DNA from 2 places in the Lysinibacillus sp. FSL W7-1291 genome. Region 2 is predicted to be linked to the other one. Evidence: riboswitches for the same ligand, from Rfam matches in the RefSeq annotation. Region 2 holds a riboswitch; the other holds the start of a gene.
What was found. A riboswitch is a leader RNA that binds a small molecule or an ion and turns the genes downstream of it on or off. The one in region 2 is predicted to bind cobalamin.
Positions count from the first base shown of each region.

Region 1: it holds a riboswitch for cobalamin, as region 2 does, so the genes downstream of both, cobT (nicotinate-nucleotide--dimethylbenzimidazole phosphoribosyltransferase) here and mmgD (citrate synthase) in region 2, are expected to answer to the same signal.

Region 1 covers NZ_CP151994.1:1,191,828-1,201,952, reverse strand. Annotated here, with positions in the region: gene NST76_RS05595 (iron ABC transporter permease) at 1-578, opposite strand, end outside; gene NST76_RS05590 (iron-siderophore ABC transporter substrate-binding protein) at 712-1,719, opposite strand; gene NST76_RS05585 (CotD family spore coat protein) at 2,187-2,495, shown strand; gene glnA (type I glutamate--ammonia ligase) at 2,603-3,937, opposite strand; gene NST76_RS05575 (MerR family transcriptional regulator) at 3,993-4,367, opposite strand; gene NST76_RS05570 (methionine gamma-lyase family protein) at 4,522-5,775, opposite strand; gene NST76_RS05565 (trimeric intracellular cation channel family protein) at 6,125-6,730, shown strand; gene cobT (nicotinate-nucleotide--dimethylbenzimidazole phosphoribosyltransferase) at 6,805-7,860, opposite strand; cobalamin riboswitch at 7,954-8,130, opposite strand; gene NST76_RS05555 (DMT family transporter) at 8,203-9,057, opposite strand; gene NST76_RS05550 (hypothetical protein) at 9,346-9,741, shown strand.
Region 2 covers NZ_CP151994.1:2,288,776-2,298,900, reverse strand. Annotated here, with positions in the region: gene NST76_RS11210 (acyl-CoA dehydrogenase family protein) at 1-1,210, opposite strand, end outside; gene prpB (methylisocitrate lyase) at 1,255-2,169, opposite strand; gene prpD (2-methylcitrate dehydratase) at 2,344-3,777, opposite strand; gene mmgD (citrate synthase) at 3,876-4,997, opposite strand; cobalamin riboswitch at 5,190-5,385, opposite strand; gene NST76_RS11190 (NUDIX hydrolase) at 5,634-6,107, shown strand; gene NST76_RS11185 (hypothetical protein) at 6,163-6,444, opposite strand; gene NST76_RS11180 (hypothetical protein) at 6,454-6,840, opposite strand; gene NST76_RS11175 (DUF2089 domain-containing protein) at 6,854-7,219, opposite strand; gene NST76_RS11170 (dipeptide/oligopeptide/nickel ABC transporter ATP-binding protein) at 7,492-8,292, opposite strand; gene NST76_RS11165 (ABC transporter ATP-binding protein) at 8,303-9,091, opposite strand; gene NST76_RS11160 (ABC transporter permease subunit) at 9,088-9,900, opposite strand; gene nikB (nickel ABC transporter permease) at 9,902-10,125, opposite strand, start outside.

The DNA.
Region 1 (10,125 bases), 1.1 Mb from region 2:
CCTGATACAGATCCCGCTAACCAAAAAAGAACACTTTGTAAGCCTTGTTCATCAATCACTAAAAGCCCTTGCGTAAACGAGACAAATAGAGCTGTAATCGCTGCACCAGCTAATACTATTTTAATCGGTGTTAAACCATCTCTTCCTAATGACCCTAGGAAAAATACCATAGCTCCCGCAGCACCTGCACCTAAAAAGGCAATCCACATATAGCTCATTAAAGAATTGATGGAAAAAAGAGTAATGGCACTAACAATAAAAAATATCGCCCCTGCATTAATCCCTAAAATATCAGGAGCTGCTAAAGGATTTCTTGTTAATGCCCGCATTAATGCTCCCGCGATGGCAAGACTTGCGCCAACTACTGTAGCGATCACAGCTCTTGTAAATCTCGATGTCCGAATAATAACATGCTCCTTATTAGCAGCATCAAAATGAAAAATGGCATCATAGATTGACGAGAAGGGTATGGACGTTTGACCAATAGCTATGCTGATTAAAAATGCCAGCAAAAGGATCAAACAACTGATGAATAAGCCTACTTGTTTCATCGAGGTACTGGAAAGAATAATTCTCATTTTACGCCAACTTTCTTGATCCACAATTTATCTTATGAAAGGGATTGTAGGTTTCTAATATGTCCAATCCCTATAATGAGAGGGCTGTCATTCAAGTATTCTATAACACTTTCAACAGCCCTAGTCTCTTTTACTATTTTTCTAATTCAAACTTGTCATAAATATCGTCTAGCATTAAATTAGCACTAATAAGTCCACCAGCTAGATTCCAATTAATTTCATCTACTTGATAAACTTGATTTGCCTTCACAGCATCAAGCTCTTTCCATAGTGGATGGTTTGTCCACTCTTCATAATTTTTCTTGACTGCGTCATCATTTTCCATAAACATATAAATAACATCGGCATTCATTTGTGTAATACTTTCTTTATCCGTTAGCTTCACGATTTCCAATGAGTCATCTGTTAAATTTTTAGGACCTTGGAAGCCAAGCTCTGACAATATAGAACCTGCATATCCTGTTACATAAATACGTGCATGGTCTGCTCTGAAGTTAACAACAGAAACATGGAATGGCCATTTATCGCCAAGCTTCTCTTGAATTTTTGTTTGGAAATCAGCAACTCGTGTATCCCAATCTCCTAGTAACTCTTTCACCTTTTCTTCCTGATCCATTGCTTGACCCATCATTTCAGCTGTTCCCTTGAAATCAAAAACCGTTTCATGAGCAACTGTCGGTGCAATTTGTGATAACTGATCATAAATTTCCTCATGACGCACTTTCGATGCAATGATTAAATCTGGTTTAAGTTTTGCAATTTCTTCAAGATTAGGTTGCGTTTCTTGTCCAACAATCGCAACGCCATCTAAATCTTTTTTCAAATAATTATAAAAAGGTGCTTCAGCCCAAGATTCTACTGCCCCCACTGGTTTAATGCCCATCGCTACTGCTACATCTGTAGCCCCTTGGTATAGCGTAACGATTTTTGTAGGTGTACCTTCAATTGTGGTAGTGCCCATAGCATGTGTAATCTCACGGCTAGAAGATTCTTCTGTGTTACTTTCTTCTGCTTTGTCATTTTCTTGTGAACTACTACCGTTCGATGCTTTATCTCCACATCCCACCAATAAAAGTGAGAATGTTAAGAATAGCGCAAAAAGAATAGAAACATTTTTATTGCGTAGTGATAATTTCGACATACATTTCCTCCTAAAATATAATCAATAATGATATTCATTATCAATTAAAGAGTATACTGTACGACCGTTTTATTGACAATATCTTTTTTTTCAAAAAACATACTTTTTTAATAATTTTTTATCTTGATTAGCCTACAGCTCCCTCCCATATAGTTTAGAAGGTGTAGGATTTTTGTATTTATTATGAAAATTTCGTCGCAATGATGCTGAGGTGTAATAGATAATTGACTAAAATTCATGGCATTTATTTAAAACAATAGCTCTAAGCAATGTCATTTTGATGTTGGGAGAGGCTTTCAGTAGCTGCTTCTTTCACCCAATATGTATCTAACCAGCTATAGATTTTCTACCATTTCAGCGACTTGTTAGATTTACCTATTCAATAATAGGCAAATAAATAGACCCTATCGACGTATATCTCATATCTTAATAATGAACTACAACTTATCAAAACAGGAGGTAATAACATGTTTCAACGAAGACGCCATCCGGCAAAAGGTCCACACTGCTGTCCGCCACAAACAATGCCAACGCAATTTGATCCACCACAATTTTTACCACCAGAGCAATATGTTCGCACAAATTATATCCATACGGTTGTTCCACATGTACAACCAGCACATGTCACAACAGTAAATAAACATATGATTGATCATCAATACTATTTCCCATGCACAGAGTCTGTTGTTAATGAATGCTGTGAAACACATACAATGTGCGGTATGCCACCTAACCCTTGTCATATGCCACACCATCGTAAACATATGGGCCGTTAACAATAACGATGGGGTGCCATGCTGCCCTATCATGTTCTGGAACTATAGACAAAAAAACGAGTACCTTCCAAGTGAAGAGGCACTCGTTTTTTTATTTTTATTAATTCTTAGTACATTTTTAAATATTGATCGCGTTCCCATTGATGAACGGTTGTACGGTACATATCGAACTCGATTTCTTTTGCTTCTTTAAAGTTTGCGTAAATATGCTCACCTAAAGCTGCTTGCGCTACTTTATCTTTAGCAAGTAATGTTAAAGCATCATCAAGTGCTGCTGGTAAGTTTTCAATACCATTAGCTTGACGCTCTTCTTCCGACATCACATAGATATTGCGATTAATAGCTGCTGGTGGCGTTAAGTTTTGACGAATACCTTCAAGACCTGCCTCTAAAATAACAGCCATTGCTAAATATGGGTTTGCTGAAGGGTCCACAGAACGTACTTCTACACGAGTTGAAAGTCCACGTGCTGATGGGATACGAATTAGTGGTGAACGGTTTTGCGCAGACCATGCTACATAACATGGTGCTTCATAACCAGGTACTAGACGTTTATAAGAGTTTACTGTTGGATTTGTTACAGCTGTGAAACCTTGTACATGTGCAAGAACACCCGCCATGAATTGCATAGCTGTTTCAGAAAGACCTAATTCTGTAGCTTCATCATAGAATGCATTTTCTTTACCTTTAAATAGTGACACGTTAAAGTGCATACCAGAGCCTGCTTCACCAAATAATGGTTTTGGCATAAATGTAGCGTGCAAGCCATGTTTACGTGCAATTGTTTTAACAACTAATTTGAAAGTTTGAATGTTATCACAAGCTGTAACAGCATCGGCATATTTAAAGTCAATTTCGTGTTGTCCTGGAGCTACTTCATGGTGAGATGCTTCAATTTCAAAGCCCATTTCTTCTAGCTCTAATACGATATCACGGCGGCAGTTTTCACCAAGATCTGTTGGAGCTAAGTCGAAGTAACCACCATGGTCATTTACTTCTAACGTTGGTTCGCCTTTTGCATCTAATTTGAATAAGAAGAATTCTGGCTCAGGCCCTAAATTGAAGCTTGAGAAGCCCATATCTTCCATTTTTTTAAGAATACGTTTTAGGTTGTTACGTGGGTCACCAGCAAATGGTTCGCCTTTCGCAGTGTATACGTCACAAATGAGACGTGCCACTTTCCCTTTTTCAGAAGTCCAAGGGAATACTACGAAAGTATCAAGATCAGGATATAAATACATATCAGATTCTTCGATTCGAACGAAACCTTCAATAGATGAGCCATCAAACATCATTTTGTTTTCTAATGCTTTGTCTAATTGACTTACAGGAATCTCAACATTTTTGATTGTGCCAAGAATATCTGTAAATTGTAAACGAATAAAGCTTACGTTTTTTTCTTCGATGAGACGTTTAATGTCCTCTTTTGTGTATTTACCCACAGTTTTCCACACTCCTATAATTTGTCTAGCTTTTATGTTTACCCTACCCTATTTATTAATAGAATCGAGATAAATCCCCTCGTCGGATGGATGATTTTTGCATGCGCTGAGCTTGACGCATTTCTTCGCGCATGATTTGGCGTAATTCTGAATCACTTAAATCTTGTTCATCTGTAGCAACAGGATCTTTCTTTTTAGCAAATAATTTTTTAATCTTCGCCATATTCATACCCTGCTCTAAGTAGTCTTTAATTTCAAGCAATGTGTCGACGTCATTTAATGAAAACATTCGACGATTGCCTTCTGTTCGGTGCGGCTCAATTAAATGGTGTTCTTCATAATAACGAATTTGTCGTGCCGAGAGTTCAGTTAATTGCATCACAATACTCATTGATAATAACGGCATAGTTCGTCTAATTTCACGACTCATTTAAGTCCTCCTCCAATACCCGCTTATCATATAACGAAATTTTTTCACTGTCAACCAACCATGTGAGGTTTCCTAACATGTAAGGCGTTATTTTTTTCAATCCGATAGAAAATTGTAAAAAACTATTCAAATTTAAGGTTTATTTATTTTCATATTACTTTTTTTGAATGGCTTGAACAGCACTACAAATAGCAAATTTAACATGTTCATATGTTAGTCCACCCTGGATAAAGGCTGTATATGGTGGACGGATTGGACCATCTGCTGTCAGCTCAATGCTGGAGCCTTGAATAAATGTTCCCGCAGCCATAATGACATCATCTTCATAACCAGGCATATAAGCTGGTTCTGGAGCATAATGGGCATTTATTGGAGAATTGGCTTGTATTTCACGACAGAAGGCAATCATCTGCTGTGCAGTTTGGAAGGAAACGGATTGGATTAAATCCGTACGATTTGCATCATAGCTTGGAGAAGTGCTCATTCCGATTTCCTCCAGCATAGCTGCTGTAAAGATCGCACCTTTTAAGGCTTGTGATACGACATGTGGGGCTAGGAAAAATCCTTGATAAAAATCTCCTAATGTATTTAATGTTGCCCCTGCCTCTGCCCCAATACCTGGAGATGTCATACGATACGCACATTTCTCTACTAAATCTGCACGGCCAGCAATATAGCCACCAATTTTCGCCAATCCTCCACCAGGGTTTTTAATGAGTGAGCCTGCCATTAAATCAGCACCAACCTCTGTTGGTTCCTTCGCCTCTACGAACTCACCATAGCAGTTATCTACAAAAATAACGGCATGTGGGGCTAATTTGCGCACCTTTGCGCACATATCAGCAATTTCTGCAATCGTAAAGGATGGACGTGTCGCATAGCCTTTCGAACGTTGAATGGCAATCATTTTTGTTTGCGTAGTAATGGCTGCTTCTACACCTACCCAATCAATTGCTTTATTTTCCACTAAATCCACATGTCGATAGCCTATTTTATAATCTTTCAGTGAACCGGTATCTTTGTTACCACCATCGACAATGGATTGCAATGTGTCATATGGCTGACCAGAAATATAAAGCAGCTCATCACCAGGACGAAGGACACCGAATAGACTAAGCGTGATTGCATGTGTTCCTGAAATAATTTGTGGTCGTACAATGGCAGCCTCCGCCCCAAAAACTTCCGCATAAACACGCTCTAAATTATCGCGTCCCTCATCGTCATAGCCATAGCCATTGGATGGATGTAAATGATAGTCACTTACTTGATGCTTGCGAAATGCTGCTAGCACCTTCTGTTGATTATAAAACGCCATTTCTTCTACCTTTGCATGATAGGGTCGAACTTGCTCCTCTATTTTTGACGCTAAGGATAGCGTTTGTGCTGATAAATTAGATGTAAACGTCATTCTTTTCTTCTCCATTTCACAATTGTCCCGCATTTCAATCAGTAAGATCTATCGACTCTCTAAATTGACTTCACTCATTCTAGAATTCCCTAAATAACTACTGGTATATCAACGCTTTTGACGAATGTTTTTCTTTATTTCAATAACATCTTATCAATTTGTATGAACCCCTGCAAAACTTGCCTATTGTTTCTAAGCGAATTTTACGCTAAGCTAATGTGCGGACTTACTTCAAGAAGCGTATGTAATGACTGATTTTGGCTATTAAATTCATAGATTCTGTTACGTCAAAAAAAGTCTTTTAACTTTTAAAAAAGAAGTTCATTTATTGATAGAAGGGGTGAAAGGGATGGCTTGGGAGGTTTTTAGTATTATTGGAACAATTGCCTTTGCTATTTCTGGGGCAATCATTGCCATGGAAGAAGAATACGATTTATTCGGTGTATATATACTCGGTATTGTCACTGCTTTTGGTGGAGGAGCTATTCGAAATTTACTCATCGGACTGCCTGTCACAACCTTATGGGGACAGGATATGATGTTTCAAATTGCACTAGCTGCGATTACGATATTTTTTATCTTCCCGCATCATCTGATTCAGCATTGGCATCGTTGGGGCAACTTCACAGATGCCATTGGCTTATCCGCATTCGCTATTCAAGGTGCACTCTATGCAGTGAAGCTAGATATGCCAATTAGCGCAGTCGTTGTAGCTGCTGTTTTAACAGGTTCAGGTGGTGGTATTGTGCGAGATTTATTAGCTAGACGGAAGCCGCTAGTTCTCCGTGATGAAGTCTATGGTGTTTGGGCTGCTCTCGCAGGGCTTGTTATCGGATTTGAAGTTTTGACTGGAGACATTTTCCTTTATGTATTATTTGCAGTGATTACAGCATTACGCATTCTTTCCTATATGATGAAGTGGCGTTTGCCTTTGCGTAAGTTGAATCGGGCATAGATACTGTAATTGATAAAAAAATGAATAAGCGCAAAGAGTTCATTAACTATTTGCGCTTATTTGTTATTCAGTAACTATTTAGCCAAAAGATTCATGGCTTCTTCTAATGTCACCATATTTTTCATCATAGAACAAGCGGCATCTAAAAGAGGAAAGGCTAGAGCAGCACCAGAGCCTTCGCCTAATCGCATGTTCATATGCAGCATTGGCTCTACACCAAGTAATGATGCGGCAATTTTAGCCCCTGGTTCCTCTGAAGCATGGGAAGGTATGATAAAGTCTTTTACTTTCGGTTCAATTTGATAAGCAATAAGCGCAGCAATAGTCGAAATAAAACCATCAATAATAACAGGTTTTCGGTGACTTGCGGCAGCCAGCATGATACCAGCCATAGCCCCTATCTCTAGCCCTCCAACTTTAGCTAGAACATCAATGATATCGTTAGGATTGGGGTTGTTGAGAGTAATTGCTTTTTCAATTACTGCTGCTTTATGAGCAATCCCTCCTTGACCAACTCCTGCGCCAAACCCTGTTATTTCAATAGGGTCATAGCCAGTCAAAGCAGCTAATATGGCAGTGCTCGGCGTTGTATTACCAATGCCCATTTCACCTGTTCCAAGTAGGTTGGCTCCTTTTGTGATTTCATCTGTTGCCACATGAATCCCCACTTCAATGGATTGAATAGCCTCTTCTCTTGACATAGCAGGGCCCTGTGCCATGTTATCTGTGCCATGTTTAATTTTATGAATGATAACACCTGCATCAAGCGGAATATCTTCTTTTACCCCAACATCTACTGTTACTACCTTTGCATTGGTAATGCCCGCAATCGCACAAACGCCTGTACCTCCCTTAGGAAAATTTAATGTTTGAAAGACCGTAACATCTTGTGGATTCGTTGTTATGCCTTCCTCACAAACGCCATGATCTGCTGCACAGACAATCATCACTTTTTTATCGACCATTGGATATAATTGTCCTGTTATGCCTGAAAGCTGTACGGCAAGTGATTCTAGTTTCCCCAAGCTACCTGGGGGCTTACAAAGCGCATCAATTCGCTTTCTAGCTTGGTCCATACTATTCATATCAGCCTCTTGGATATTTTGAATCGTGTCTTGTAATAATTGCATTATTGTTTCTCCTCTCGTTCTACATGAAGACAAAATAAAAAGTCTGTAGTTTATTGTCATGACAAATAAACTACAGACTTTTCCATCATCTATATACTTCCGAAGCAAGTAGGCAGGTCTCCTGGCTCAAGCTCAACATATCATCGTGCCTTCCCAGCGATTCGCTAGTGGCATTTACGATGACACTCCCTTATACAGTGGCGGGTCCGCTAAAGTTTTTCACTTTATTCCCTATTCTCCCTATTGGGCACCTAATGCTTTTATTAAACTATTTATAATCTACGACAGCGTATTTTTTCTGTCAATATTAGAATACTCGCCTTGTACCATTTCTTCGGTTACCTATTCTTTTTCTATTTCGCTTAGCAATGTTGAGCCTAATAATAGGACCGCTCCTATTATTTGTAGAAGCGTCATTTTTTCACCTATAATCATCGTGGAAATTACTAATGATGTCAGTGGATCAATATAGCTAAGAATGGCTATACTTTGTCCTTTTAACTGTGACATGCCTAAAAAGAACAATAAAAATCCAACCCCTGCATGGACAATGCCTAATGTAATTAAGAATAGGACTGACTCAAAACTGATTTTCATGACCTGAAATCCTGTAGTTCCAAGTAGATAGAAGCTAAGGAAAAATGCTGCTAAAGAAAGTTGAATCATTGTATTTTCTGGTTCCTTTAAGCCGCATATAAATTTATTTGTCAATGTTAGCGCTGTGTAAAAGCATGCCGCGATAAGACCGTAGACAATGCCTATAAAATGCTCACTGTCCCCAGTGCCTTGACTTTGGACAATCAAATATAGTCCGATAAGAGCCACACAGACATACATTATTTTTCTGCCAACTAGCTTCTCTTTTAAAATAATTGGAGATAAGCAGATAACGAGTACTGGTGCAAAATAATAACTCAATGCAGCATTGGCAATCGTTGTTGCTTTATAAGCCTGAAATAAAAAAATCCAGTTCCCACACAAGGCGATACTAGAAAGTATTAATTTCCACTTATTTTTTATAATCTCTAATTTCGAAAAATTCCCCTTTTTATAAATAAAAATCACTACTAAAAAACAAGCACCTATTAAACTCATCCAAAAAGCAATTTCACTTGAAGTTAACGGAATATACTTGGCAAAAACACCAACTGCTCCAAAAATAATCATGGATAATACAAATGCTAATTTTCCGCTCATTACAAATTCCTACTTTCTACGTATAAAGTATTAACCTATACAGTAGAATCTATTGAAAATGAGCAAACTGTTATTGTATGCCTAAACAGTAGATTCTACTGTAAAGACATTGTTGGGGGTGCTATTGAACGAAACATACAAAATCCCTCCTTCACCTACTTAATTGTAACATATTTCTGAAAATTAAAGAGTAAGTTTTATAAAGAAAGGGATCACTAATCCCTTCATACTATTATGAGTATGTACAATGTAAGGTAGGTCATAAATTTTCTTTGAGGAGGAGTTAGGATGAATGCAAGAGAATTGAGAAATGCCATTGCGGAGACTTGTGAAAATTATGATAGTCACTACGCTCAGTTAGTGAAACCAATCAATCAGTTATTAATGAATGTCGATGCTAGTATAAGTAACGAAACAGCGAATATAATCATCGAAAATTTGAAGTTATATTATAGCGGGGATAAATACATGACGGAATGTCACTTCGATGAGAGTGAAAATTTCTTAAAAGATGGTCTTGAACTTCTTCAAAAGGGGGATCTTGCGAATGGTGCTTTACAAATATATGGTGCTGGTTTAAATTTTTCCAGTTATGCTTTAAAGGTTCGTGGGCAAAAAAATGTGAATCCGTATATTAACTTTGAAAAAAATTTCAGCCTCATCATGAACACACTCCGAAAATAAGTATATAAAAAAGGTGATGTCAATGATAGAAACAGCCACTTTGAAAAGCGAGAGGTTGATTTCCGTTCCAGCGTCCTTTCAGGGGGCGTCCGATGATGAGCCGCTTCACTCACTGCGTTCGCTCCAAGGTCCCCTCTGTGACGCTAAATCCCCTAGGAGTGACACAGGCTCCACTCCAATCAACCATATGTAAAAGTGGCTTTTCCTTCTCTTTCATACGAACCGTAGTGAACAAAATAGCCCATTATTTGTCTGATGAGAGAAAGGATAGCCCTTTATTTTCAATGTGAAGAAGTGGTAAGTAACAACACCCCTCCATAAAGAGTAGTGAACACCTTTGCTAAAAAGGTACCATTTTTATGCATTGGAATGGAAGGCTACTTG
Region 2 (10,125 bases):
GTGAATACTTCTTATATAGTAGCTTCGCCATTGTTAAACGGTTGATTTCATTTGTTCCTTCAAAAATACGGCTAATTCTAGCGTCACGATATAAGCGTTCAACCTCGTAGTCTTGCATATAGCCATAGCCACCATGGATTTGTACAGCTTCATCTACAATTTTCCCAAGCACTTCTGAGCAATTGACTTTATTGAGTGCGCATTCCAGAGCGAAATCAGCTATTTTTTGAACCATTGACTCTTTATCCGTAACTTCCATCGCATCATCTATTTCTCCTGCTGTCCTGTATGCAGCACTTTCCGCCCCATAGATGGAGGTTGCCATATCCGCAAGTTTTTCCTGTATCATGGTAAAATGAACGATTGGCTGGTGAAATTGCTTCCGTTCCCTACCATACGTTACAGCTAACTGAAGTGCCTGTTTGGAAGTGCCGATGTTGGAGAAAGCTAGCTTTAAGCGTGCCATGTTCAATATATTCATCGCTACTTTATGGCCTTTTCCAACCTCGCCAAGAACATTTTCCCTCGGCACGACAACATCCTGTAAAATAAGCGTAGCAGTCGAGGAGCCTTTAATGCCCATTTTCTCCTCTTCTTGTCCAATAGATACACCGCTAAATGTACGTTCTACAATGAATGCAGTCATGCCTTCACTCGTTTTCGCAAAAACAACAAAGAGATTTGCTAGCTGTGCATTGGTAATCCATTGCTTTTCACCATTTATTACCCATGCAGAGCCGTCCTCGTTTAAAATGGCATTTGTTTTGGGATGTAGTGCATCTGAGCCTGCGTCTGGCTCCGTCAGAGCGTAAGCGCCAATCCATTCACCTGAAGCTAGCTTTGGTAGGTATTTCAGCTTTTGGGACGCATCGCCAAAATAGACATAGGGCAATGTGCCGACTCCTGCGTGAATATTGTAAGATACACTGAATGAGCTGCCATAGCCCATCCTTTCTGCAACTAACCCGGAAATTTTTTTATTAAGTTCTAGCCCTCCATAGGCCTCGGGTATTTCGATGGCTAGTAAACCAAGATCACCAGCTTTTTGAAATAACCGACGAGTGATGTCATATTGATGCTGCTCAATAGCTGCCATATTAGTAGCGACATCTTGTTTGATGAACAGCTCTGCGGTTTTTGCTATGAGCCCTTCCTCCTCCTGAAAGTCCTCAGGTGTAAAAATGGTCATTTTGTTTTCTAATGTATCCATGCTAGTCCTCCTTGAAAGAAAGAGGAGAAAAGTAAACTTTTCTCCTACTTTATTTCCTCTTTAGGTAAGATGGTTTTCGCCAGTTCACTATCTAAATCTTCAAATTTGTAATAGGAAATGGTTTCATATAATTCACTTCTTGTTTGCATATCCTCAATAGCTTCTTTTTGAGTCCCTGTCTTTTTTATTAAGCCAAACACTTGCTCATAGGCTTTGGCTGCTACTCTCATCGATGTAACGGGATATATAACCATCGAATAGCCCATCTTTTCAAATTCCTTAGCTGTATAATACGGTGTTTGTCCAAATTCAGTCATATTGGCTAATAACGGAGCATCTAGCTCACTGGCAAAATGTTTAAATTCTTTTTCTGTTTGGAGAGCCTCTGGAAAAATGGCATCTGCCCCAGCTGCTACATAAGCTTTAGCTCTTAAAATAGCCTGCTCTAAACCTTCTACAGACCTTGCATCCGTGCGGGCAACAATTACTAACGTAGGAGCTATTTGTTTAATCATTTTTATTTTTTGTATCATTTCCTCTTGAGCAACGAGTGTTTTCCCATTCAAATGACCACATTTTTTGGGAAGATTTTGATCCTCTAGCTGTACAGCAGCTACTCCAGCCTCTACCATTTCACGAGCTGTGCGGGCAACATTTAAGACACCACCAAAGCCAGTATCGATATCCACTAGCAACGGTAAATTAGTCGCACGAATAATTTCGCTCGCACGCTGTGCAACTTCATTTGAATAAATCATGCCTAAATCAGGTAAGCCTCTACTGGCAGTGTAGGCAGCGCCAGAAAGATATAATGCCTCAAAGCCAACTTTTTTAGCCATTAAGCCAGCCATTGCATCATGAGCTCCTGGGATTTGTAAAATCGTTGAACGAGTAATGAGTGTTCGAAATTGTTCAGCCAATTGTTTTTGTGCTATTGCTTCATTTACAATCCACGCCATCTATAAAAACCTCCTAATAATCAATGATGCCTCGGCATATTTACGTCCGAAAGCGGCTGTGATGCAGGTCAGTTAGCCGTTATCTCAAGGATGGGAGGATTTTAGGCTAACATCCTTTATTAACTCCTTCCCGATTCGTGACATTCGCCAGAGGCTTTAATTTCCTGAAAGAAGTTAAACAAATAAATTAACGAATTCATGAACAGCACTATTTTCAAGAAGTGCTTGATCAGCACAAACTTCATTAATCTTGCTGTGTTGTTTTTGAGAATAATGGGTGCTAATGTTTTGCTGGAACTTATCGATGATTTGAGGGAATGCTTCCTCACGACGGAAACGGTGTCCTAAAGGATATTCACATTCAATAAGCTCAGATGATGTGCCATCTTTGTAATAAACTTGAACAGCATTGGCAATCGAACGTTTCTCAGGATCTAGGTAATCAATTGTATATTGGGGTTTTTCCACAACCACCATTTTATTTCTTAAATTATCGATACGTGGATCTGCAGCCACTTCATCTTCATAGTGGTCTGCTGTAATATCACCATAGATAAGCCCTATTGCTGTAATGTATTGAAGACAGTGATCACGATCAGCTGGGTTATTAAGAGGTCCTTCCTTATCGATAATTCGTATAGCGGATTCATGGGTCGTAATTTGAATGCGTTCAATGTCCTGTAAACGATTTTTCACTTCATTGTGTAAATGAACGGCACATTCGGCAGCTGTTTGTGCATGGAATTCAGCTGGATAAGAAACTTTAAATAGAACATTTTCCATCACATAAGATGCTAGTGGTCTAGCAAGCTTTAATTCTTGCTTATTAAAGAGAACATCTTGGAAGCCCCAGCCAGGTGCAGATAAGGCCGTTGCATAGCCCATTTCGCCTTTCACAGCCATCATGGCTAAGTGTACTGCCCTGCTTGTTGCATCACCAGCAGCCCATGATTTTCTAGAACCCGTATTCGGTGCATGGCGATATGTTCGTAGGCTCGAATTATCAATCCAAGCATTTGATAAGGCGTTGACAATTTCCTGATGAGTGCCACCTAATGCCTTTGTCACAACAGCTGTTGTCGCAATTTTGACAAACAGTACATGGTCTAACCCAACACGATTTAAGCTATTTTCTAATGCGAGAATACCTTGTATTTCATGGGCCTGTATCATCATTTCTAATACGTCTTTCATTTTAAGTGGCTCTTTCCCTTCAGCAACACGCACGCGACTCAAATAATCAGCCACAGCTAATATGCCCCCTAAATTATCAGAAGGGTGTCCCCATTCAGCCGCAAGCCAAGTGTCGTTGTAATCCAGCCAACGAATCATACAACCGATATTAAAGGCACCTTTTACAGGATCAAGAACATAGGAAGTGCCTGGAACTCGTGTACCATTGGGAACGACTGTGCCTGGTACTACTGGGCCAAGAAGTTTCGTGCATTCAGGATATTGTAAGGCCAAAATGCCACACCCTAATGTATCTAATAATACATAGCGTGCCGTTTCGTATGCTTCTTCACTTGTAATAGTTGTATTGACTACGTAATCCGCAATATCTGTAAGTAATTGATCTGTCTTAGATATGTCATTTGTTTTAATCATCTATATCTTCCTTTCAAGGCATGAATTTGATATACTAGTATGCTGATAGGCATTGGTCAGAATGCCCATCAGCTCTATGGCGAGTTGTTAAAACTTGATTATACCGACAATTCTTCAAGGTTATGACGCTCGCCAATATAATGGACACGAGGTCTAAATAATCGGTTATTGTCATGCTGCTCAATGACGTGAGCACATAAGCCAATCGTTCGTGAGCCAAAAAAGATAGGTGTATAGATTTCAATTGGCAAGCCAAGCATGTAGTATACTGGTGCTGCATAATAATCTAAATTTGGGTACAAGCTCTTTTCTTGTGCCATCACCTTCTCACCAGCTTCACACATGTGATATAAGCGATCATCCCCTTGTGCCAAACATAATTTATGCAAAGCCTCTTTCATAATCTGTGCTCTTGGGTCCATCTTTTTCATATAAACACGGTGACCAAAGCCCATAATTTTTTCTTTATTTTGCAGTTTATTTTTCAGCAAGGCTTCAAAGCCTGCTACTGTTTTGGCTTCTAGAAGCATGTACATGACTGCCTCGTTGGCCCCTCCATGTAAATTTCCTTTCAATGATGCGACAGCTCCAGTTAAAGCACCGTACAAATCAGATTGTGTAGAGGCAATAACACGAGCTGTAAACGTCGAATTTGGCATCTCATGCTCACTATATAAAACGAGAGACTGATCAAAAATTTCTTCTTCTAACGCCGTTGGTTTTCTACCAGTAATCATGTAATAAAAATTGGCGCTATAGGAAAGCTGACTATCTGGCTCCACAACATCTTGTCCGTTTAAGACACGATAGCTATTGGCTACGATGTTAGGCATACCGCCTAAAAGTCTATAAGCTCGCGTCAAGTTCATTTCAGTAGAACGATCATTGATGTGCTGATCAAAGCCTGCTAAAACAGAAATTCCAGTTCTCAGTCCATCCATCGCATGTGTTTCATTAGGCAAGAGCTTGAAGATTTGGAATATCTCTTGTGGAACCTGATAATGTGCTTTTAATTTGTCCTGTAAGTCAGCCTGTTGCTCGGCAGTAGAAATTTCGCCATGCAGTAGTAGGTAGACAATGTCTAAATACGAATATCTTTGTGATAATTCAATCAAGTCGTAGCCTCGAATAACAATTTGACTTCCTACAGTGTCTAAAAAAGATAATTTTGTTTCAGCAGCAATGACCCCATCAAGACCTGGTGAATAAGTTAACTCCATTCAATGACAGCCCCTTTGTTTAATTATTCTTGTAAGCGTTACCATTCCAACACGAAAGAACAACAAAAAAACAACTTCTACCCCTTTTTAGAAGTTGTTAATCTACAAAAGCATGACAGACCAAATAACAGTGAATTTACAGGAATTCACAAAAATCATGCAGTAGCTAACACCTCCCTATCCTCGTAGGTCAATTGATGCTTATTTTGTGGCAGGTCTCCTGACTTATAATCAACACTTCAATAACACCTTCCCATTTTGACAAACAAAACAGTGGCCTTGTTATCGAGCTCCTAAATACAGTTGCGGGACAGTGTTGGACTCTCACCAACTTCCCTTTTAATCAAATGGAATGAACCCCATTTGAACCACCAAAATTTAGCATATTCAATTTGTCTATTTACCTTAACATAGAGTTTTCAAAACAATCAATATAGGTAAAATTCAGAAAAGACTGATTATAAAAAGCTATTTTTCATTTTTGATTGACTATTCTGCATTTTTGAGCATTATTTTGTACAAAAAAAGATTGTTCATCTATACCCATAACTCCATTTTCAAGGGTTATAAGTAAAATAGAGGTCTTTATAATAAGAAAGGCGAATAGTTTTTTTATAATATAGAGGAGGAGCACATATGGGCTATATTTCAGAATTAAGGAAACACATCGGTAGTAGACCGATTATCAGTATCGGGGCGACAATTCTTGTAGTCAACGATGACAAGAAAATTCTCTTTCAACATCGTTCAGATACGTTGGATTGGGGATTACCTGGTGGCTCAATGGAACTGAATGAAACTGCTACCCGTGAACTTCATGAAGAAACAGGACTGGTAGCGAATGAATTGGACTTGATTGGTGTTTTTTCAGGGCCAAATTATTATTTTCAATATCCAAATGGGGATGAAATCTATACAGTTATTCATCTTTATAGTGCGAAAAATGTCAGTGGTGTATTAGAGATGAGGGATGGTGAGAGTTTGAATCTTACCTATTTCAGTAAAAATGAGCTACCAGATCATCTTGAGAAAAGAACAAAAACACTCTTAGACAATCTAGAGGACAAATTGTGGAATTTAGATAGTTCTTTTGCAAAGAATTCTCTTTAAATAACAAAGAGCATGCTTTTTATGAAAACATGCTCCCATCTTAACTATTAGGTTATTACAGTCTAACCTTAACCTCTGTACCGTCTTGTGCCTTGACATCTACTAGCACGAGCCCTTTATAATTTTGTAGTTCCTTGATAATAGGCTTGAGCATTTCTTTGTCAATGAATGGAAAGGAAAAGTCGATTTTTTTTCTGTCGAAGTATGCCTTTGTCCATTTGTTGACACTTTGCTGAATCCATTTTGAAGTCAAAATGGAAAGAACAATGGTTAGCACAGCATATGGAACAGGAACGGTAAAACGAACGTCTTTTGCTTTCACTTTTACATGCATCATAAGTCGCCTCTACTCAATGAAAACTGAAACGGTATCTCCGTTTGCCGATTTTATGTCCACAATTTGTCCATCTAATTCATTTTCGATGGCTTCAAGAAGAAGATTGATATCGATATCTTTCACGTATTTTTCCGATTGCGGAATACTCGCAGCGATACTGTGTCCAGCCATTAACACAGCCTTGACAAGTTTTATAGGCAAATTCACAGTGACATTATCATTTTCAGTGGACACCACACGAACCTTTAACGTTTTATCTAAATACTTCGTTTTTTCCAGAAATTTATTACCTGACTCCTCTTTCTCTTGTAACACTTGAATCAGCTCTGACCCTTTATCAGCATCAATTTTTCCCTCTTGAATCATGGTTAACACTTTAGTAATTTCCTCTTTCATGTAGCATTCCTCCCTATTCGTCTTTTAAGAGTTTTATGGCCTCATCAGTTGTGATTTCGCCATTTTCCAACATGCTTACAATTTTTTTCTCGTCTACTTCATTTTTCTTCTTTTGGACATAGCCAAGGGATGAGATAATGTCATTTAGCTTGCCTCGCACAGTTGGGTACGAAATGCCCAGTTCCTTTTCTACTTCCTTAATATTCCCTCGACATGTTAAAAATACTTCCACAAAATGAAGCTGATCCTGTGATAAGGATGCTAGCTTCGACAATTCAAACTCATTTTCAATCGTCGTTTGACAATGAGAACACTGTAACTTCGTAATTTTCAATGTTTTACTGCAGACAGGACAATTTGTGATTACTTGATAAGCCATAGTGAACTCCTTCCTTTAAGTTAAATTGATTATATACCAAATAATTTAAAAAAGTAAATAATAAAATTAATTTATTAAATGAAAATATCAATAAAGTTAATTACCTGATTAATATTATTAATAAAAAGAAAAACACCATTCTAATGCAAAATGGCGTTTCTTTAATAGATGACTCTTACTAATGTTTGGAGCAAATGAGGTAATCCAACTGGCCTCTATCATTACCAGCCCATACCTCCATGCCCATTGTATACGTGTTTTCTATATTATGATCATTTCGTTTTATGTTTTCTTTCTCGCGGGTGTGAAGGCAAAATAGCATGATATAATTGTTGTGAAGCAGGATGCTCATATGCTCCATCCTTGCCAATCTCCTCCACTAGCCGACCATGCTGCATGACAAGGATACGGTCTGACATAAAACGTGTTGCCTGTAAATCATGCGAAATGAAAATGTAAGCAAGCTGTCGCTCTTTTTGAAGTGTTTGTAGTAATTGTATAATCTTTTTTTGTAAAATCATATCAAGACTGCTAATCGCTTCATCTAAGACAATTAATTTTGGCTTTAGCGCAAGAGCTCTAGCGATGTTGACTCGTTGCTGTTGCCCCCCACTAAGCTGCGAAGGATAGTTTTGAGCCATTGCCCTCTCTAACTCTACACAGTCTAGTAATTCCCTTACTTTATGTTGTCGCTCTGTTTTGCTAAAATGCTCGAAATTCAGAAACGGTTCTTCGAGTATTTCAAAAATCGTCTGCTTCGGATTAAATGAATGATAGCTATTTTGAAAAACTGCCTGTAAATCTCTACGTATTCTTTTTTTATGCTTGCTTGGTGCTTCGTATAAATTGACACCTTGAAAGAGCAACTCCCCGTTTGTTGGTCGTTCGATTCCTAAAATAATACGACCTAATGTGCTTTTTCCTGAACCACTTTGACCGACTATTCCTAGACATTCCCCCTCCTGAAGTGAGAATGACACCTTCTGTAATACGGGAACTTCCTGCTTACGCTGGAATAGAAATGGTCTTTGAGCGTAATGCATATCAATATTTTTCACGTCTAGCAGCGTCATTTTTTCACCTCTAAAATAGCATTCTTGCTTGTAATAGTTTCTTTGTATAGGCATGCTGAGGTGCATCAAAGAAATCATAGACATTCGTTTGCTCAATGATTTTTCCTTGATACATAACAGCCACATCGTCAGCTAGTTCAGCAATAACACCTAAATCATGTGTAACAAGAAGTATGGCAGCTTCTGTTTCTACGCGAATACGATCAAATAGTGTTAATACTTGTTTTTGATTGATCGTATCAAGAGCTGTCGTTGGTTCATCAGCAATATAGAGGGAGGCTTGTAGCGCCAATGATAAGGCAATCATCACTCGCTGTAGCATGCCACCACTCAACTGAAAAGGATAATAATGTAAAATCTGCTCTGGATTTGGTAAATGCACTTTATGTAAGGCATCAAGAGCTATTTGTCTCATTTCTTTTTTGGTCAGCTTAAAGTGTGCCTTTAATGTTTCTCTGAAATGGCTTTCAATCGTTTGGATACGATCGAAGGCAGCGGATGGATTTTGCAAAATCATCGAAAGATGCCGCCCACGATATGCTCTTAATTGAGTAGCCGAAACATTCATTAAATTTTCCTGCTGATAAAGAACTTCCCCTTGTGTCACCTGTGCGATAGATGGTAATGTTTGCATGATGGCATGGCAAAGCATGGTCTTGCCACTACCACTTTCTCCTATGATTCCTAAGACACGCCCTTTATAGGCTGTCAGATTGATAGTGGTTAATACATTTTTCTCCCCAATTTTGACGTTTAAATCTTTCACTTCTAAAACCTTCTCCATAACTTCACCTTTCACGAATCAAACTTCTTTAAACAATTGGCTAAATGATTAAACAATAACACCACTAGGACAATGGCAAGCCCAGGATAAAGCATTAAATCGGGATGCTGACGGATATATTGTTTCCCTTCATTTACCATCATGCCCCATTCTGGAATCGGCGCCTGCACGCCCAGACCTATAAAGGAAAAGCCAGCGATTTCTAAAATGACTTTCCCGATATCTAACGCCACAATCGTGACAATAGCTGGCAGTATGTTAGGGATATAATGGCGAATGATTAATTTAATGCCTGTAGTGCCAGTAATCTTAGCAGCTTGAATAAAGTCTTTTTCATTCATCCCAATACATAAACTTCGAACCATTCTGGAGTAATAAATAAGCTGTGTAAAAATAAGGGCTATTAAAACATTTTTTAAGCTAGGGCCTAATACACCTAAAAGTCCAAATGCAAGTACCAGTGTCGGAAAAGCTAATAAAACATCACATATTCGAATAAATACCACATCGATTATACCTCTTTTCAACGCTACAAAGGCACCAAGTAGGACAGCTAAAACAATAGCAACGACTTGAATGAAGAGTGCGGATCCTAATGAATAGCGAATACCTAAAAGCATGCGAGAAAAGACGCATCTTCCTAAGTGATCTGTACCAAATGGGTAATCCCAGGAAGGGGCTAAAAATTTCTTAGTTATATCGACAGCTAACGGATCATGTGGCATTAAAATGGGTGCAAACAATCCCAGTAAGACAATGATTACAAGGAGGGATAAGCTAAATAACCCTAGAATAGGATCTCTTCTTTTTCGTAATCGCTTCATGTCAATCTCTCCTGTCCTTCATCATCAGATGAGGGTCCAATAGACGATGCAATACATCTGTGCATAGATTGGTCAACACATAGATCACAGCAATAATCAATACATAGCATTGTACAACGGGGTAATCTCTGTTCGTAATGGATTCGATTAAATACCTACCGAGTCCTGGCCAACTAAAAACTTGCTCCACAATTACAGCTCCACCTAGTAAACTACCGAGCGTCA